Regions from separate parts of the Salmonella sp. GDC200615 genome, predicted to be linked through region 2. Evidence: predicted binding sites of a transcription regulator. Region 2 holds the regulator's gene; each other region holds the start of a gene.
What was found. The regulator PurR, encoded in region 2, represses purine synthesis genes. The targets are predictions, from matches to a motif close to CANGCAAACGTTTGCNTG.
Positions count from the first base shown of each region.

Region 1: carA (glutamine-hydrolyzing carbamoyl-phosphate synthase small subunit) is a predicted target of PurR. The motif match lies at 2,806-2,823, and genes of this name have one in related genera.
Region 3: gltS (sodium/glutamate symporter) is a predicted target of PurR. The motif match lies at 2,187-2,204, and genes of this name have one in related genera.

Region 1 is NZ_CP192247.1:947,790-952,258, reverse strand. It holds gene carB (carbamoyl-phosphate synthase large subunit) at 1-1,547, opposite strand, end outside; gene carA (glutamine-hydrolyzing carbamoyl-phosphate synthase small subunit) at 1,566-2,714, opposite strand; gene dapB (4-hydroxy-tetrahydrodipicolinate reductase) at 3,576-4,397, opposite strand.
Region 2 is NZ_CP192247.1:2,147,932-2,152,400, forward strand. It holds gene punC (purine nucleoside transporter PunC) at 1-734, opposite strand, end outside; gene punR (DNA-binding transcriptional activator PunR) at 847-1,779, shown strand; gene purR (HTH-type transcriptional repressor PurR) at 1,776-2,801, opposite strand; gene ACQ29O_RS10260 (YnhF family membrane protein) at 3,097-3,186, shown strand; gene sodB (superoxide dismutase [Fe]) at 3,269-3,850, opposite strand; gene ACQ29O_RS10270 (C40 family peptidase) at 3,977-4,469, opposite strand, start outside.
Region 3 is NZ_CP192247.1:91,324-95,792, reverse strand. It holds gene recG (ATP-dependent DNA helicase RecG) at 1-787, shown strand, start outside; gene gltS (sodium/glutamate symporter) at 823-2,028, opposite strand; gene xanP (xanthine/proton symporter XanP) at 2,256-3,647, shown strand; gene ACQ29O_RS00440 (AsmA family protein) at 3,768-4,469, shown strand, end outside.

The sequences.
Region 1 (4,469 bases), 1.2 Mb from region 2:
AGTTTGCGGATTTCCGCTTCACGCACGCCCGCCAGTTTCGCCAGACGCGCATCGGCAAAGCCTTTGCGTTTCAGCTGGCGCAGGAAGTCGGCGTTGAGGCCAGTAATCCCGACTTCAGCCACTTTCTCTTCCAGACGCACCAGTTCTTCAATCTGTACCAAGAACCAGCGGTCAATGTTGGTCAGGTTAAAGACGCCATCCACAGACAAGCCCGCACGGAAAGCATCGGCGATGTACCAGATACGATCTGCGCCCGCGTCTTTCAGCTCGCGGCGGATTTTGGTCAGCGCTTCCGGGTCGTCGAGGCTCACTTTCGGGTCGAAACCGGTGGCGCCCACTTCCAGGCCGCGCAGCGCTTTCTGCAGGGATTCCTGCTGCGTGCGACCAATCGCCATCACTTCCCCGACCGATTTCATCTGAGTGGTCAGACGGTCATTGGCACCGGCGAATTTCTCGAAGTTAAAGCGCGGAATTTTGGTGACAACGTAGTCAATAGACGGCTCAAACGACGCCGGCGTACGGCCACCGGTGATGTCGTTCATCAGCTCGTCGAGGGTATAACCCACCGCCAGTTTGGCCGCCACTTTGGCAATCGGGAAACCGGTGGCTTTCGACGCCAGCGCCGAGGAGCGGGAGACGCGCGGGTTCATTTCGATAACGATCAGACGGCCGTTTTTCGGGTTCACGGCGAACTGGACGTTAGAACCACCAGTTTCGACGCCGATTTCACGCAGTACCGCCATCGAGGCGTTACGCATGATTTGGTATTCTTTGTCGGTCAGCGTCTGTGCCGGGGCCACGGTGGTGGAGTCGCCGGTATGGATGCCCATCGCATCGAAGTTTTCGATAGAGCAGACGATGATGCAGTTGTCGTTTTTATCACGCACCACTTCCATCTCGTACTCTTTCCAGCCGATCAGCGATTCATCAATCAGCAGCTCGTTGGTTGGCGAGAGGTCCAGACCGCGTTCGCAGATTTCTTCGAACTCTTCACGGTTGTAAGCGATACCGCCGCCGGTGCCGCCCATGGTAAAGGACGGACGGATGATGCACGGGAAGCCCACGTCAGCGGCAACCGCCAGCGCTTCTTCCATGGTGTGCGCGATACCGGAACGCGCGGTGTCGAGACCAATTTTCTTCATCGCGATATCGAAGCGACGACGGTCTTCGGCTTTATCAATGGCGTCGGCGGTGGCGCCAATCATGGTGACGCCGAACTCTTCAAGTACGCCCTGACGCTCCAGCTCCAGCGCGCAGTTCAGCGCCGTCTGGCCGCCCATGGTTGGCAGCACCGCATCCGGACGCTCTTTTTCAATGATTTTGCGCACCACTTCCCAGTGAATCGGCTCGATGTAGGTGGCATCGGCCATTTCCGGGTCGGTCATGATGGTGGCCGGGTTGGAGTTCACCAGAATGACGCGATAGCCTTCTTCGCGCAGGGCTTTACACGCCTGAGCGCCGGAGTAGTCAAACTCACACGCCTGACCGATAACAATCGGGCCCGCGCCCAGAATCAGGATACTTTTTATATCTGTACGTTTTGGCATGGCTCTTATTACTCCTGATTATTTCGCGGACTGACGGTATTGCTCAATAAGCTCGATAAAGTGGTCGAACAGCGGCGCCGCATCGTGCGGGCCGGGGCTCGCCTCCGGGTGGCCCTGGAAGCTGAACGCCGGTTTGTCGGTACGATGAATACCCTGCAGGGTGCCGTCGAACAGCGACTTGTGGGTCACGCGCAGGTTGGCGGGCAGCGAGTCTTCATCCACCGCAAAGCCGTGGTTCTGCGCGGTGATCATTACCACGTTTCTGTCCATATCTTTTACCGGATGGTTGCCGCCGTGATGGCCGAACTTCATCTTAACGGTCTTCGCACCGCTCGCCAGCGCCAGTAGCTGATGACCGAGGCAGATGCCAAATAGCGGAATGTCGGTTTCGAGGAATTTCTGAATAGCAGTAATCGCGTAGTCGCACGGAGCCGGGTCGCCAGGGCCGTTTGACAGGAAGATGCCGTCCGGATTCATTTTCAGCACCTCTTCAGCAGAGGTTTGCGCTGGCACCACCGTCAGGCGGCAGCCGCGATCCACCAGCATACGCAGGATGTTGCGCTTCGCGCCGAAATCATAGGCCACCACATGGAACGGCAGGTCATCCTCAGATTTCGCTTCCGGTAAACCGTCTTTCAGCGTCCAGCTACCCTGCGTCCAGCGGTAAGTTTCCGCCGTGGTCACTTCTTTCGCCAGATCCATACCGTTAAGTCCAGGAAATGCTTTCGCTTTTTCCAGCGCCAGCTTCGCATCCGGGCTATCGCCTGCAATGATGCAGCCGTTCTGTGCGCCTTTCTCACGCAGCAGTCGGGTCAGCTTGCGGGTATCGATATCAGCAATCGCCACGATGTTATGGCGTTTGAGGTAAGAAGAGAGGTCTTCTGTGTTACGAAAGTTGCTGGCAATCAACGGCAGATCGCGAATCACTAAACCTTGCGCATGAACCTGAGAAGATTCTTCATCGGCTTCATTGGTGCCGACATTACCAATATGGGGATAAGTAAGAGTGACGATTTGGCGGGAATAGGAAGGATCAGTGAGGATTTCTTGATAACCGGTCATTGAAGTATTGAAAACGACTTCCCCAACCGCCGAACCTGTTGCCCCTATGGCCCGACCGTGAAACTGGGTTCCGTCTTCCAGAACCAATAGCGCTGACTTAATCAAAACACCCTCCATAGAATATTCACTCACTTTATTTGCATATTAATTCATTAAGTCAGTATGAAGCAATGCAAATTTGCTTACCCGTGGATTTCTGGCAAACGGCGGCATTCTGAAGTTAAGCCGGATAAAAGTCAACTTAAAGCGGGTATTTTTTATGTTATTTTGCACATTATAAGTAAGTTATTCTGTTTAAGAGGCAAAAATATCAACTAAGTGACGATAGAAAACGCTTGCGCTTCCTTGAGTTCGCAAAAAACTGGCTGTCATGATAAAAAGTGGACCAAATGGTCAAATTTCACATTAAAACAACAAAAAACAACGATAAAAATCCATTTAATAGCCATTAATGTTATTAAATTAATAATAATTCAAAATTGAGCAAATTAACAACAAAAATAACTTAAAAATCAACTTGTTATAAAAATAAAAAATCAAGTCAAACGTATCATAAAATCACAAAAAACAGCAAGTTAAGACAATATAATGATAAATCCAATTTAGATATTAATATCTAACTTCTTTTTCTTTAAGACAGGCGCATACGATTGGACCACAAACAGCCTCACTACAGCATAAAAAAGCTAACTTATTGAAGCAAAATAGATAAAACGATCCCGTGGAACAGCACTAACCCCCCAATGGATATCAGTCTTATCAGTCTGGTCGAGGTGCCTTTTGCATACGGTAAGCCACTGCGGCAGAACATGTCGTGGGAGAAGAAACTGTCGAAACATGAATGGTGAAAGGCGTTATTTATCTGACCGAATAACCGGGGGGCAAAAACAAAAGGGCAATAATATATTGCCCTTTGTAATCAATTAATCTTGATTACCACAACCACATCACGAAGGTATTTAGTCGCTATAATACATCCAGCCCCAGCACATCCCGCATGTCAAATAGCCCATTTTTCTTCGTTTTTAGCCATAACGCCGATCGCAACGCGCCATTTGCAAACGTCATGCGGCTGGAAGCTTTATGCGTAATCTCTACGCGCTCGCCAATATCGGCAAACATCGCGGTATGTTCGCCGACGATGTCGCCCGCCCGAACGGTCGCAAAGCCAATCGTGCCCGGTACGCGCTCGCCGGTATAACCTTCACGCGAGTAGACCGCGCAGTCCTTCAGATTTTTATCCAGCGCCCCGGCGATTGCCTCGCCCATTGCCAGCGCCGTACCCGACGGTGCATCCACTTTATGGCGGTGGTGCGCTTCAATAATTTCAATATCGCTATAGTCGCCCATTACCTTCGCGGCTTTCTCCAGCAGCTTGAGCATGACGTTAACGCCGACGCTAAAGTTTGCGGCGAAAACGATCGCAATCTCTTGTGACGCCTCGCGAATGGCTTGTTTACCGGCGTCGTCAAAGCCGGTAGTACCAATCACCATCCCTTTACCATGCTGGCGGCAAAACGCCAGATGCGTCAACGTGCCTTCCGGACGGGTAAAATCGATGAAAACGTCAAAATCATCTTTTACCGCCTCAAGGCTGCTTTGAACGATCACGCCGGACTTTCCCACCCCTGCCAGTTCGCCAGCATCGCTGCCCAGCAAGGAAGAGCCTTCGCGCTCCAGCGCGGCACCCAGCTGAACACCTTCCATCGCCATGGCGGCCTGGATTAACTGCCGTCCCATGCGGCCACCGGCGCCGGCAATGGCGACGCGGATTTGTGCTTCATGCATAGCTATTCTCTTTTGTAAAAATTGCGTAAACCGTTTTCAGAGTAACCAGCGCGCCCGGAGGCCGCCATCTAA
Region 2 (4,469 bases):
ACATAGCTCAGGCCAATCACTGCCGGGCTGTAACCCATCGCGCTGAGAATAAACGGGGACCCTGTTAGCCACGCAAAAAAGCTGGCGGAACAGGCGGCATAAATCAGCACATTACCGCGATAGGTTTTAGAGCGTAACAACGTCGCGAAAGTGAGTTTATCCTGTCCTTCGGTACGCGCTTTTACCGATGGTTTTAAACGCAGCGCCGGCAACATCAGCAACAACGTAATCACGAACAGAGTGGCGAAAATCGCCTGCCATGAGAAATGCGTCAGTATCCAGCTTCCCAGTAAGGGCGCAAGCGCCGGGGATAATCCCACCAGTGGCATGATCGTGGCGAAGATACGGTTAATTTTTTGCGAAGGGTAATAATCGGTCACCAGCGCTTGCCAGATTACCGTTGCCGCGCAAACGCCGACGGCCTGCACGAAGCGCAGCGTCAGCAGTGCTGCCGCGCTTTCTACCCACAGCATCCCCAGACTTCCGAGTGCAAAGATAGATAACCCTAGCAGTAAAATCGGTTTACGGCCATAACGATCCGATAGCGGTCCCCAGAGGAGTTGCGCGACGGCAAAGCCAGCTAAAAACAGGCTTAGGCTGGCGCTGACCGCGGCGGCAGGCGTTTGTAAATCCGCCTGTATGGCGGCAAACGCGGGCAGGTACATGTCCGTAGCCAGAAATCCCAGCACGCTAAGACCGGCTAACCAGACTAAAAAACCTTTTCCAGGTTGCATATTTGTTTCTCTTTCTTATCAGACAGACATTGTCGCAGAGTGTAGGGAGTGAAATTACGGTTGTGAAACGTTAATATTTGTCCAGTGAATTCAAAATTTTTGTAGGCAAATTATGTGGTCGGAATACTCGCTTGAAGTGGTTGACGCCGTAGCGCGCAATGGCAGTTTTAGCGCGGCGGCGCAGGAACTGCACCGTGTGCCTTCAGCAGTCAGTTACACCGTTCGTCAGTTAGAGGAGTGGCTGGCCGTACCGCTTTTTGTACGACGTCACCGTGATGTTGAACTGACGCCTGCTGGCGTCTGGTTTTTAAAAGAAGGGCGTTCTGTTATCAAAAAAATGCAGATCACTCGCCAACAGTGTCAGCAAATTGCTAATGGTTGGCGTGGGCAGTTAGCTATTGCGGTGGACAATATCGTCAGACCAGAACGTACCCGGCAGATGATCGTCGATTTCTATCGCCATTTTGACGATGTGGAACTGCTGGTTTTTCAGGAGGTGTTTAACGGCGTCTGGGACGCGCTCTCCGACGGGCGTGTCGAACTGGCGATTGGGGCGACGCAGGCGATTCCGGTAGGGGGGCGTTACGCTTTTCGGGATATGGGGACCCTGAGCTGGAGCTGCGTAGTGGCAAGCGATCACCCGCTGGCGTCGATGCCTGGGCCGTTAAGCGATGATACCCTGCGCAACTGGCCGTCGCTGGTCAGGGAAGACACTTCGCGAACCTTACCGAAACGGATTACCTGGCTGCTGGATAACCAAAAAAGGGTCGTCGTACCGGACTGGGAGTCATCGGCAACCTGCCTGTCGGCAGGACTATGCGTGGGAATGGTGCCGACGCATTTTGCCCGACAGTGGATAGACAGCGGAAAATGGGTGGCGCTGACGTTAGAGAATCCGTTTCCCGATGCGGCCTGTTGCGTGACGTGGCAGCAAAACGAAGCCTCGCCCGCGCTGGCATGGCTGCTGGACTATTTGGGCGATAGCGAAACGTTGAATCGGGAGTGGCTGCGGGAGCCAGAAGAGGCTCCCGACAGCGGGGATTAACGCCGATAGTCGCGGAACGGGCCGTCAGCGACCGAGCGACGCTCAACCAGGCGTGGATGAACTTCAATAGACTGTGACTCTTCGCGCTTATTGACGATGCGATCCAATAGCATATTAAATGCGGTTTCGCCTAAAGAGTCTTTGGGCTGGTGAATCGTCGTCAGCGCCGGGGTAAAGTAACGGGCGTTACGCACATTGTCATAACCGATCACCGAAACGTCCTGCGGTACGCGAAGCCCCATTTCGTCAGCCGCGCAAAGCGCGCCCATCGCCATAATATCGCCGCCGCAGAAAACGGCGGTAGGGCGATGTGACTGCGATAAAATTTGCTGCATCGCGTGGTAACCGGATTCCGGCTCGAAGTCGCCCTGAACAATCCAGTTGTCCGGCACGTTGATCAGCGCCTCCTCCATGGCTTTCATAAAGCCTGCCAGCCGGCCCGCGCCGGTGTTGCGCTCCAGCGGGCCGGGAATAACGCCGATATCCCGGTGGCCGCGCTCAACCAGATAACGACCCGCCATATAGCCGCCTGCAAAGGCGTTATCAATCACCGTGTCGGTAAAATCGGCCTTCGCTTCACCCCAGTCCATCACCACCATCGGAATATGGCGATACTCTTCCAGCATGGAAAGCAGAGGTTCTGGATACTCAGAACACATCACCAGCAGGCCATCCACGCGCTTTTGCGCCATCATGGACAGGTAGGCGCGCTGTTTTTCCAGGTTATTCCAGGCGTTGCCTAAAATCAGCGTATAGCCTTTCTGGAAACAGTTTTTTTCAACCGCCTCGATAATTTCGGCAAAATAGGCCGCTTCGCTGCTGGTCGCCAGTAAGCCTATCGACTTGGTATGGTTAACCTTCAGGCTACGCGCGACGGCGCTGGGAGAGTAGTGCAGCTCTTTAATTGCCGCCCAGACCGCGTTACGCGTTTCTTCAGCGACAAAACGCGTTTTGTTGATTACGTGTGATACAGTTGTAGTGGAAACGTTTGCTCGTTTCGCTACATCTTTAATTGTTGCCATTACATTTCACTCCAGACCCTCGCTAAGCTCCTGAGAAACGCCAGGTAAACGTTTGCCTACACACACCCTAATCGCAACATCAGGGTTGCGGCACGCCGGAAAAACGACACGGAACGTCAGGAAGGGGTCAATGGCCGTTACGCTAATTCAGTAAGCCTGGAATTTTGTCTGATCTTGAGGAAAAGGGGAAGCGTTAAAAACAGTTATCAATATAAAACATGAGAGATTTTTGTGCGGGAATGTGCAAAAATGCGCTATATCACTTTTTGTGTGGGAATAAAAAGGAGAAAACTTGATGAGTACCGACCTGAAATTTTCGTTGATTACTACGCTGATTGTTCTGGGCGTGATTGTCGCAGGTGGATTAACGGCCGCTCTGCACTGATTTCCTCTCTTCTGAGGGTGGGCGTCTCCTCTATTCTATCCCTCTCTAAAACGCAGAAGGCGTACCTTCTGCGTACTCAGACTTATGCGGCGAGATTTTTCGCAACAAATTCCCAGTTAACCAGCGCCCAGAAATGCTCCAGATAGTTTGGACGGGCGTTGCGGTAGTCGATGTAATACGCGTGTTCCCACACATCAACCGTCAGCAACGGCGTTGCATCCGTAGTCAGCGGCGTACCGGCATTTGAGGTAGAAACGATAGCCAGTTTGCCATCAGCGCTTTTTACCAGCCATGTCCATCCGGAACCAAAGTTTTTGATAGCGGCATCGGTGAACTGCGCTTTAAATTCCGCGAAGCTGCCAAAAGATGCCGCGATAGCATCAGCCAGTTTCCCGGTCGGTTCGCCGCCAGCGTTTGGCGCCAGGCAGTTCCAGTAGAAGGTGTGGTTCCACACCTGAGCGGCGTTATTAAAGATGCCGCCTTCGGAAGTGCGCACGATCTCTTCCAGCGATTTGCCTTCAAACGCCGTGCCTTTGATCAAATTGTTAAGATTGGTCACGTAAGTCTGATGATGTTTGCCATAGTGATATTCCAGCGTCTCAGCAGAAATATGCGGCGCCAGAGCATCTTTGGCATACGGTAATGCAGGTAATTCGAACGACATTGCTTCTCTCCTTATTATTAATATTGCGCACGCACAATACCCCTGGTGCGCGTAAGGATAGGGTAGCAAATTGAGCGGTGGCGCAAAAGAAGAAGTTATCCTGTCGTTAAACGACAGGATAAAATATTAGCGAATTGTTTTAGGCGTCATCACCCGGCGGGCGCCGACATAATGACGTTGCCAGTATTCTTCGTTCAGTGAGGTGATCTTAATTTCCTGACCGCTGCGCGGAGACTGGATAAACTTACCGTTGCCGACATAGACGCCAACGTGATCGGCGGTGCCGCGCCCCTGCGTACGGAAGAACACCAGATCGCCGTTTTTCAACTCGCTACGCTCAATGGGCGCCGCGTCACGCAGGTGATACATCTCATTCGCCGTTCGGGGGATACGGATCTTCACTAAATCTTTATAGGCATAATAAACCAGACCGCTGCAATCAAAACCGGTACGCGGCGACGCGCCTCCCCAATGATACGGTTTACCAATCTGGTTCATGAGTTTGGACATCGCGGTTTTCGTCGCTTTTTGTACTTTTGCACGATGCGCATCGGCAATAGAGACCGTCAATGTTCCTTTCCCCTTCACGCAGTGCGGCTTACGGCCTTTACGCGTCGTG
Region 3 (4,469 bases), 2.1 Mb from region 2:
TCGCACCCTGGCGATGACTGCCTACGCCGATCTCGATACCTCGGTGATTGACGAGCTACCGCCGGGCCGTACCCCTGTCACTACCGTTGCTATTCCGGATACCCGTCGCCATGAAATCATTGATCGTGTGCGCAACGCCTGCACAACCGAAGGCCGTCAGGCCTACTGGGTCTGTACGCTGATTGAAGAATCTGACCTGCTGGAAGCGCAGGCGGCGGAAGCCACCTGGGAGGAGCTCAAGCTGGCGTTACCGGAGTTGAATATCGGCCTGGTACACGGCCGCATGAAGCCCGCCGAAAAACAGGCGGTGATGCAGGCCTTTAAGCAGGGTGAACTGCATCTGCTGGTCGCCACTACGGTGATTGAGGTGGGGGTCGATGTTCCTAACGCCAGCCTGATGATTATTGAAAACCCGGAGCGACTGGGCCTGGCGCAATTACACCAGCTCAGAGGACGTGTTGGCCGTGGCGCGGTCGCATCGCACTGCGTGCTGCTCTATAAATCGCCGTTGTCGAAAACGGCGCAGAAGCGTTTACAGGTATTGCGCGATAGCAACGACGGTTTTGTGATTGCGCAAAAAGATTTAGAGATTCGCGGCCCGGGGGAATTACTGGGCACGCGCCAGACAGGGAACGCCGAATTTAAAGTTGCGGATTTACTGCGCGATCAGGCCATAATCCCCGAAGTTCAGCGTATTGCCCGTCATATTCACGAACGTTATCCGCAGCAGGCACAAGCGCTGATTGAGCGCTGGATGCCGGAAACCGAACGTTATTCCAACGCCTAGTGAGCACGGCGGCTTTAATGCCGCCGTACAAACCCTTATTGCGCGAAAATCGGTAACATCAGGTACAGCTTAATCACCAACGCATTGACGATATCGATAAAGAACGCGCCGACCATCGGCACCACCAGGAACGCCATATGCGAGGGACCAAAACGGTCGGTAATCGCCTGCATATTAGCAATGGCGGTCGGCGTTGCGCCCAGGCCAAAACCGCAGTGACCCGCCGCCAGCACCGCCGCATCGTAGTTTTTCCCCATCATGCGCCAGGTGACGAAGATCGCGTACAGCGCCATGAAGATGGTCTGTACCACCAGAATCGCCAGCATCGGCAGCGCCAGCGACGCCAGTTCCCACAGCTTCAGGCTCATCAGCGCCATTGCCAGGAACAGTGACAAACTCACGTTCCCCAGTACCGAAACAGCACGCTCAAATACGCGATAAAAACCCACCAGCGCCAGGCCATTGCTGAGGATCACCCCAACAAATAGCACACAAACGAAGACCGGCAGTTCAAGCACCGTTCCCGCCAGTAGCTGCGCTACGATTTTGCCCACGGTCAAACAGATAGCAATCAGGGCGATGGTTTCGATTAGCACCAGAGAGGTGATCATACGGCCCACATCCGGCTTTTCAAAGGCTGTCGGCACGGCCTGATCGTCAGGCATTCCATCCGGCGTGGTGGAGTGTTTCACCAGATAACGCGCTACCGGACCGCCAATCAACCCGCCCAGCACCAGGCCAAAGGTTGCACATGCCATCGCAACTTCGGTGGCATTGGCAAAACCATAACGTTCGACAAACAGTTTACTCCACGCCGCGCCGGTACCGTGTCCGCCGGACAGCGTAATTGACCCGGCAATCAGCCCCATTAACGGGTCCAGCCCCAACAGACTCGCCATGCCGATACCGATGGCATTCTGCATCAGCAGTAATCCGACCACGACGACCAGGAAGACGCCAACAACGCGTCCCCCCTTGCGCAGGCTGGCAAGGTTAGCGTTAAGGCCGATCGTCGCGAAAAACGCCAGCATCAACGGATCGCGCAGGGTCATATCAAAGTTGACCTCCCAACCGACGCTTTTTTTCAGCACCAGCAGAGCAACCGCGACCAGTAACCCCCCCGCCACCGGTTCCGGAATCGTATATTTCTTCAGTAAGGAGACAGACTGGACCAGCTTGCGACCCAGTAGCAGCACCAGCGTGGCGGCGACAAGGGTCGATAAGGTATCGAGTTCAAACATTTAAAGCTCCTGTAGTGCGCTGTGACATGTGCGCACAAATCATTTCCTGAGTCATTTTTTTAGCTCTTTGCGAGTCTTCGGCATGGATTTTAAGCAGAAAAAGGCAAAAAGTTATATAAAAAGGTGCATTTATCTTTTTTAAATATTAAGAATATTCGCTAGCAATCGTTTGCTTTTACCACCTGGTCAGATAAAATCACCGCTTTTCCACCACGAGAATGTCCCTGATGTCCGTTAACGCCATCGAGTCGGCAGATGCGCAACCGGTTGCGCAGACGCAAAACAGCGAATTAATTTACCGTCTTGAAGATCGCCCGCCGCTCCCTCAAACCCTTTTTGCCGCTTGTCAGCATCTGCTGGCCATGTTTGTCGCGGTAATCACGCCAGCGCTGTTAATCTGCCAGGCGTTGGGTTTACCGGCGCAGGATACGCAGCACATTATCAGCATGTCGCTGTTCGCCTCCGGCGTAGCCTCTATTATTCAAATCAAAGCGTGGGGGCCGGTAGGATCGGGGCTGTTATCCATCCAGGGAACCAGTTTTAACTTTGTCGCCCCGCTGATTATGGGCGGTACCGCGCTGAAAACCGGCGGCGCGGATGTCCCGACGATGATGGCGGCGCTGTTCGGCACGCTGATGCTGGCAAGCTGCACCGAGATGGTGCTTTCTCGCATTCTACATCTGGCGCGCCGGATTATCACGCCGTTAGTCTCCGGCGTCGTGGTGATGATTATTGGCCTGTCGCTGATTCAGGTGGGGCTAACCTCCATCGGCGGCGGCTATGCCGCCATGAGCGACAACACCTTTGGCGCACCGAAAAACCTGCTGCTGGCCGGCGTCGTCCTGGCCATTATTATCCTGCTGAATCGGCAGCGTAATCCCTACCTGCGCGTGGCTTCTTTGGTTATTGCCATGGCGGCAGGCTATCTTTTAGCCTGGTTTATGGGCATGTTGCCTGAGAATAACGCGCCGGTCTCGCAGGACATCCTGATGGTGCCGACCCCGCTGTATTATGGTCTGGGCATTGACTGGAACCTGTTGCTGCCGTTGATGCTGGTCTTTATGATTACGTCGCTGGAGACCATCGGAGACATCACCGCCACCTCTGATGTCTCCGAGCAGCCGGTATCCGGCCCCTTGTACATGAAACGGCTAAAGGGCGGCGTACTGGCTAACGGCCTGAACTCATTTGTTTCAGCGGTATTTAATACGTTCCCGAATTCCTGTTTCGGTCAGAACAACGGCGTAATTCAGTTGACTGGCGTCGCCAGTCGCTATGTGGGATTTGTTGTCGCGCTGATGCTGATTGTACTCGGCCTGTTCCCGGCGGTAAGCGGTTTTGTGCAGCATATCCCGGAACCGGTGCTCGGCGGCGCCACGTTGGTGATGTTCGGCACCATTGCCGCCTCCGGGGTGCGTATTGTCTCGCGTGAGCCGCTGAACCGCCGCGCGATTCTGATTATCGCCCTGTCGCTGGCCGTGGGTCTTGGCGTCTCGCAACAGCCGCAGATCCTGCAGTTCGCGCCGGAATGGGTGAAAAATCTGCTCTCATCCGGAATTGCCGCTGGCGGCATCACGGCTATCGTGCTGAACCTGATTCTCCCGCCGGAAAAACCGTAAAAACCCTGCGGCGGCGACACGATTCGCCGCTGCTGTAACGCTCTTTCACCATTCCTGTCTTGAGGATTGCACGCAAATCGTGCATAAATCCCCTATGTGCATTTCACGGGATGGAAGACCATGAAATTGATTGGGAGGTTGCTTCTCTACGTGCTGATCGCCTGTTTAGTGGTGATTTTCGGCTTTTATTTTCTGCTGCAAACGCGCTGGGGCGCAGATCATGTCAGCAACTGGGTATCAGAGAACAGCGGTTATCACCTCACATTCGACGTGATGGATCATCGTTTTTCCGCCCCATCCCATCTTTTACTGGAGAATGTGACCTTTGGTCGTGATGGTCAGCCTGCTACCCTGGTCGCGAAAACCGTAGATATCGGTCTGAGCATTCGCCAGTTAACCGCGCCGCTGCATGTCGACACGATTCTGTTACAGGACGGCACGCTGAATATTTCAGTGCAAACCGCCCCTTTCCCGTTTGAGGCCGACCGCCTGCAACTTCGCAATATGGCGCTCAATAGTCCCGGTAGAGAATGGCGGTTGAGCGCCCAGCGCGTTAACGGCGGCGTTATGCCATGGCACCCCGAAGCCGGTCGGGTATTGGGCAATAAAGCCCAGATCCAACTGAGCGCCGGTTCGCTGACGTTAAACGACGTTCCCGCCACTAATGTGCTTATTGAAGGCAGTATCGACCATGATCAGGTGATGTTAAACACCGTCGGCGCCGATATGGCGCGCGGAGCGTTAACCGGCGTCGCCCGGCGTAACGCTGACGGTAGTTGGGTCGTTGAAAATCTGCGGCTGAATGATATTCGGTTACAAAGC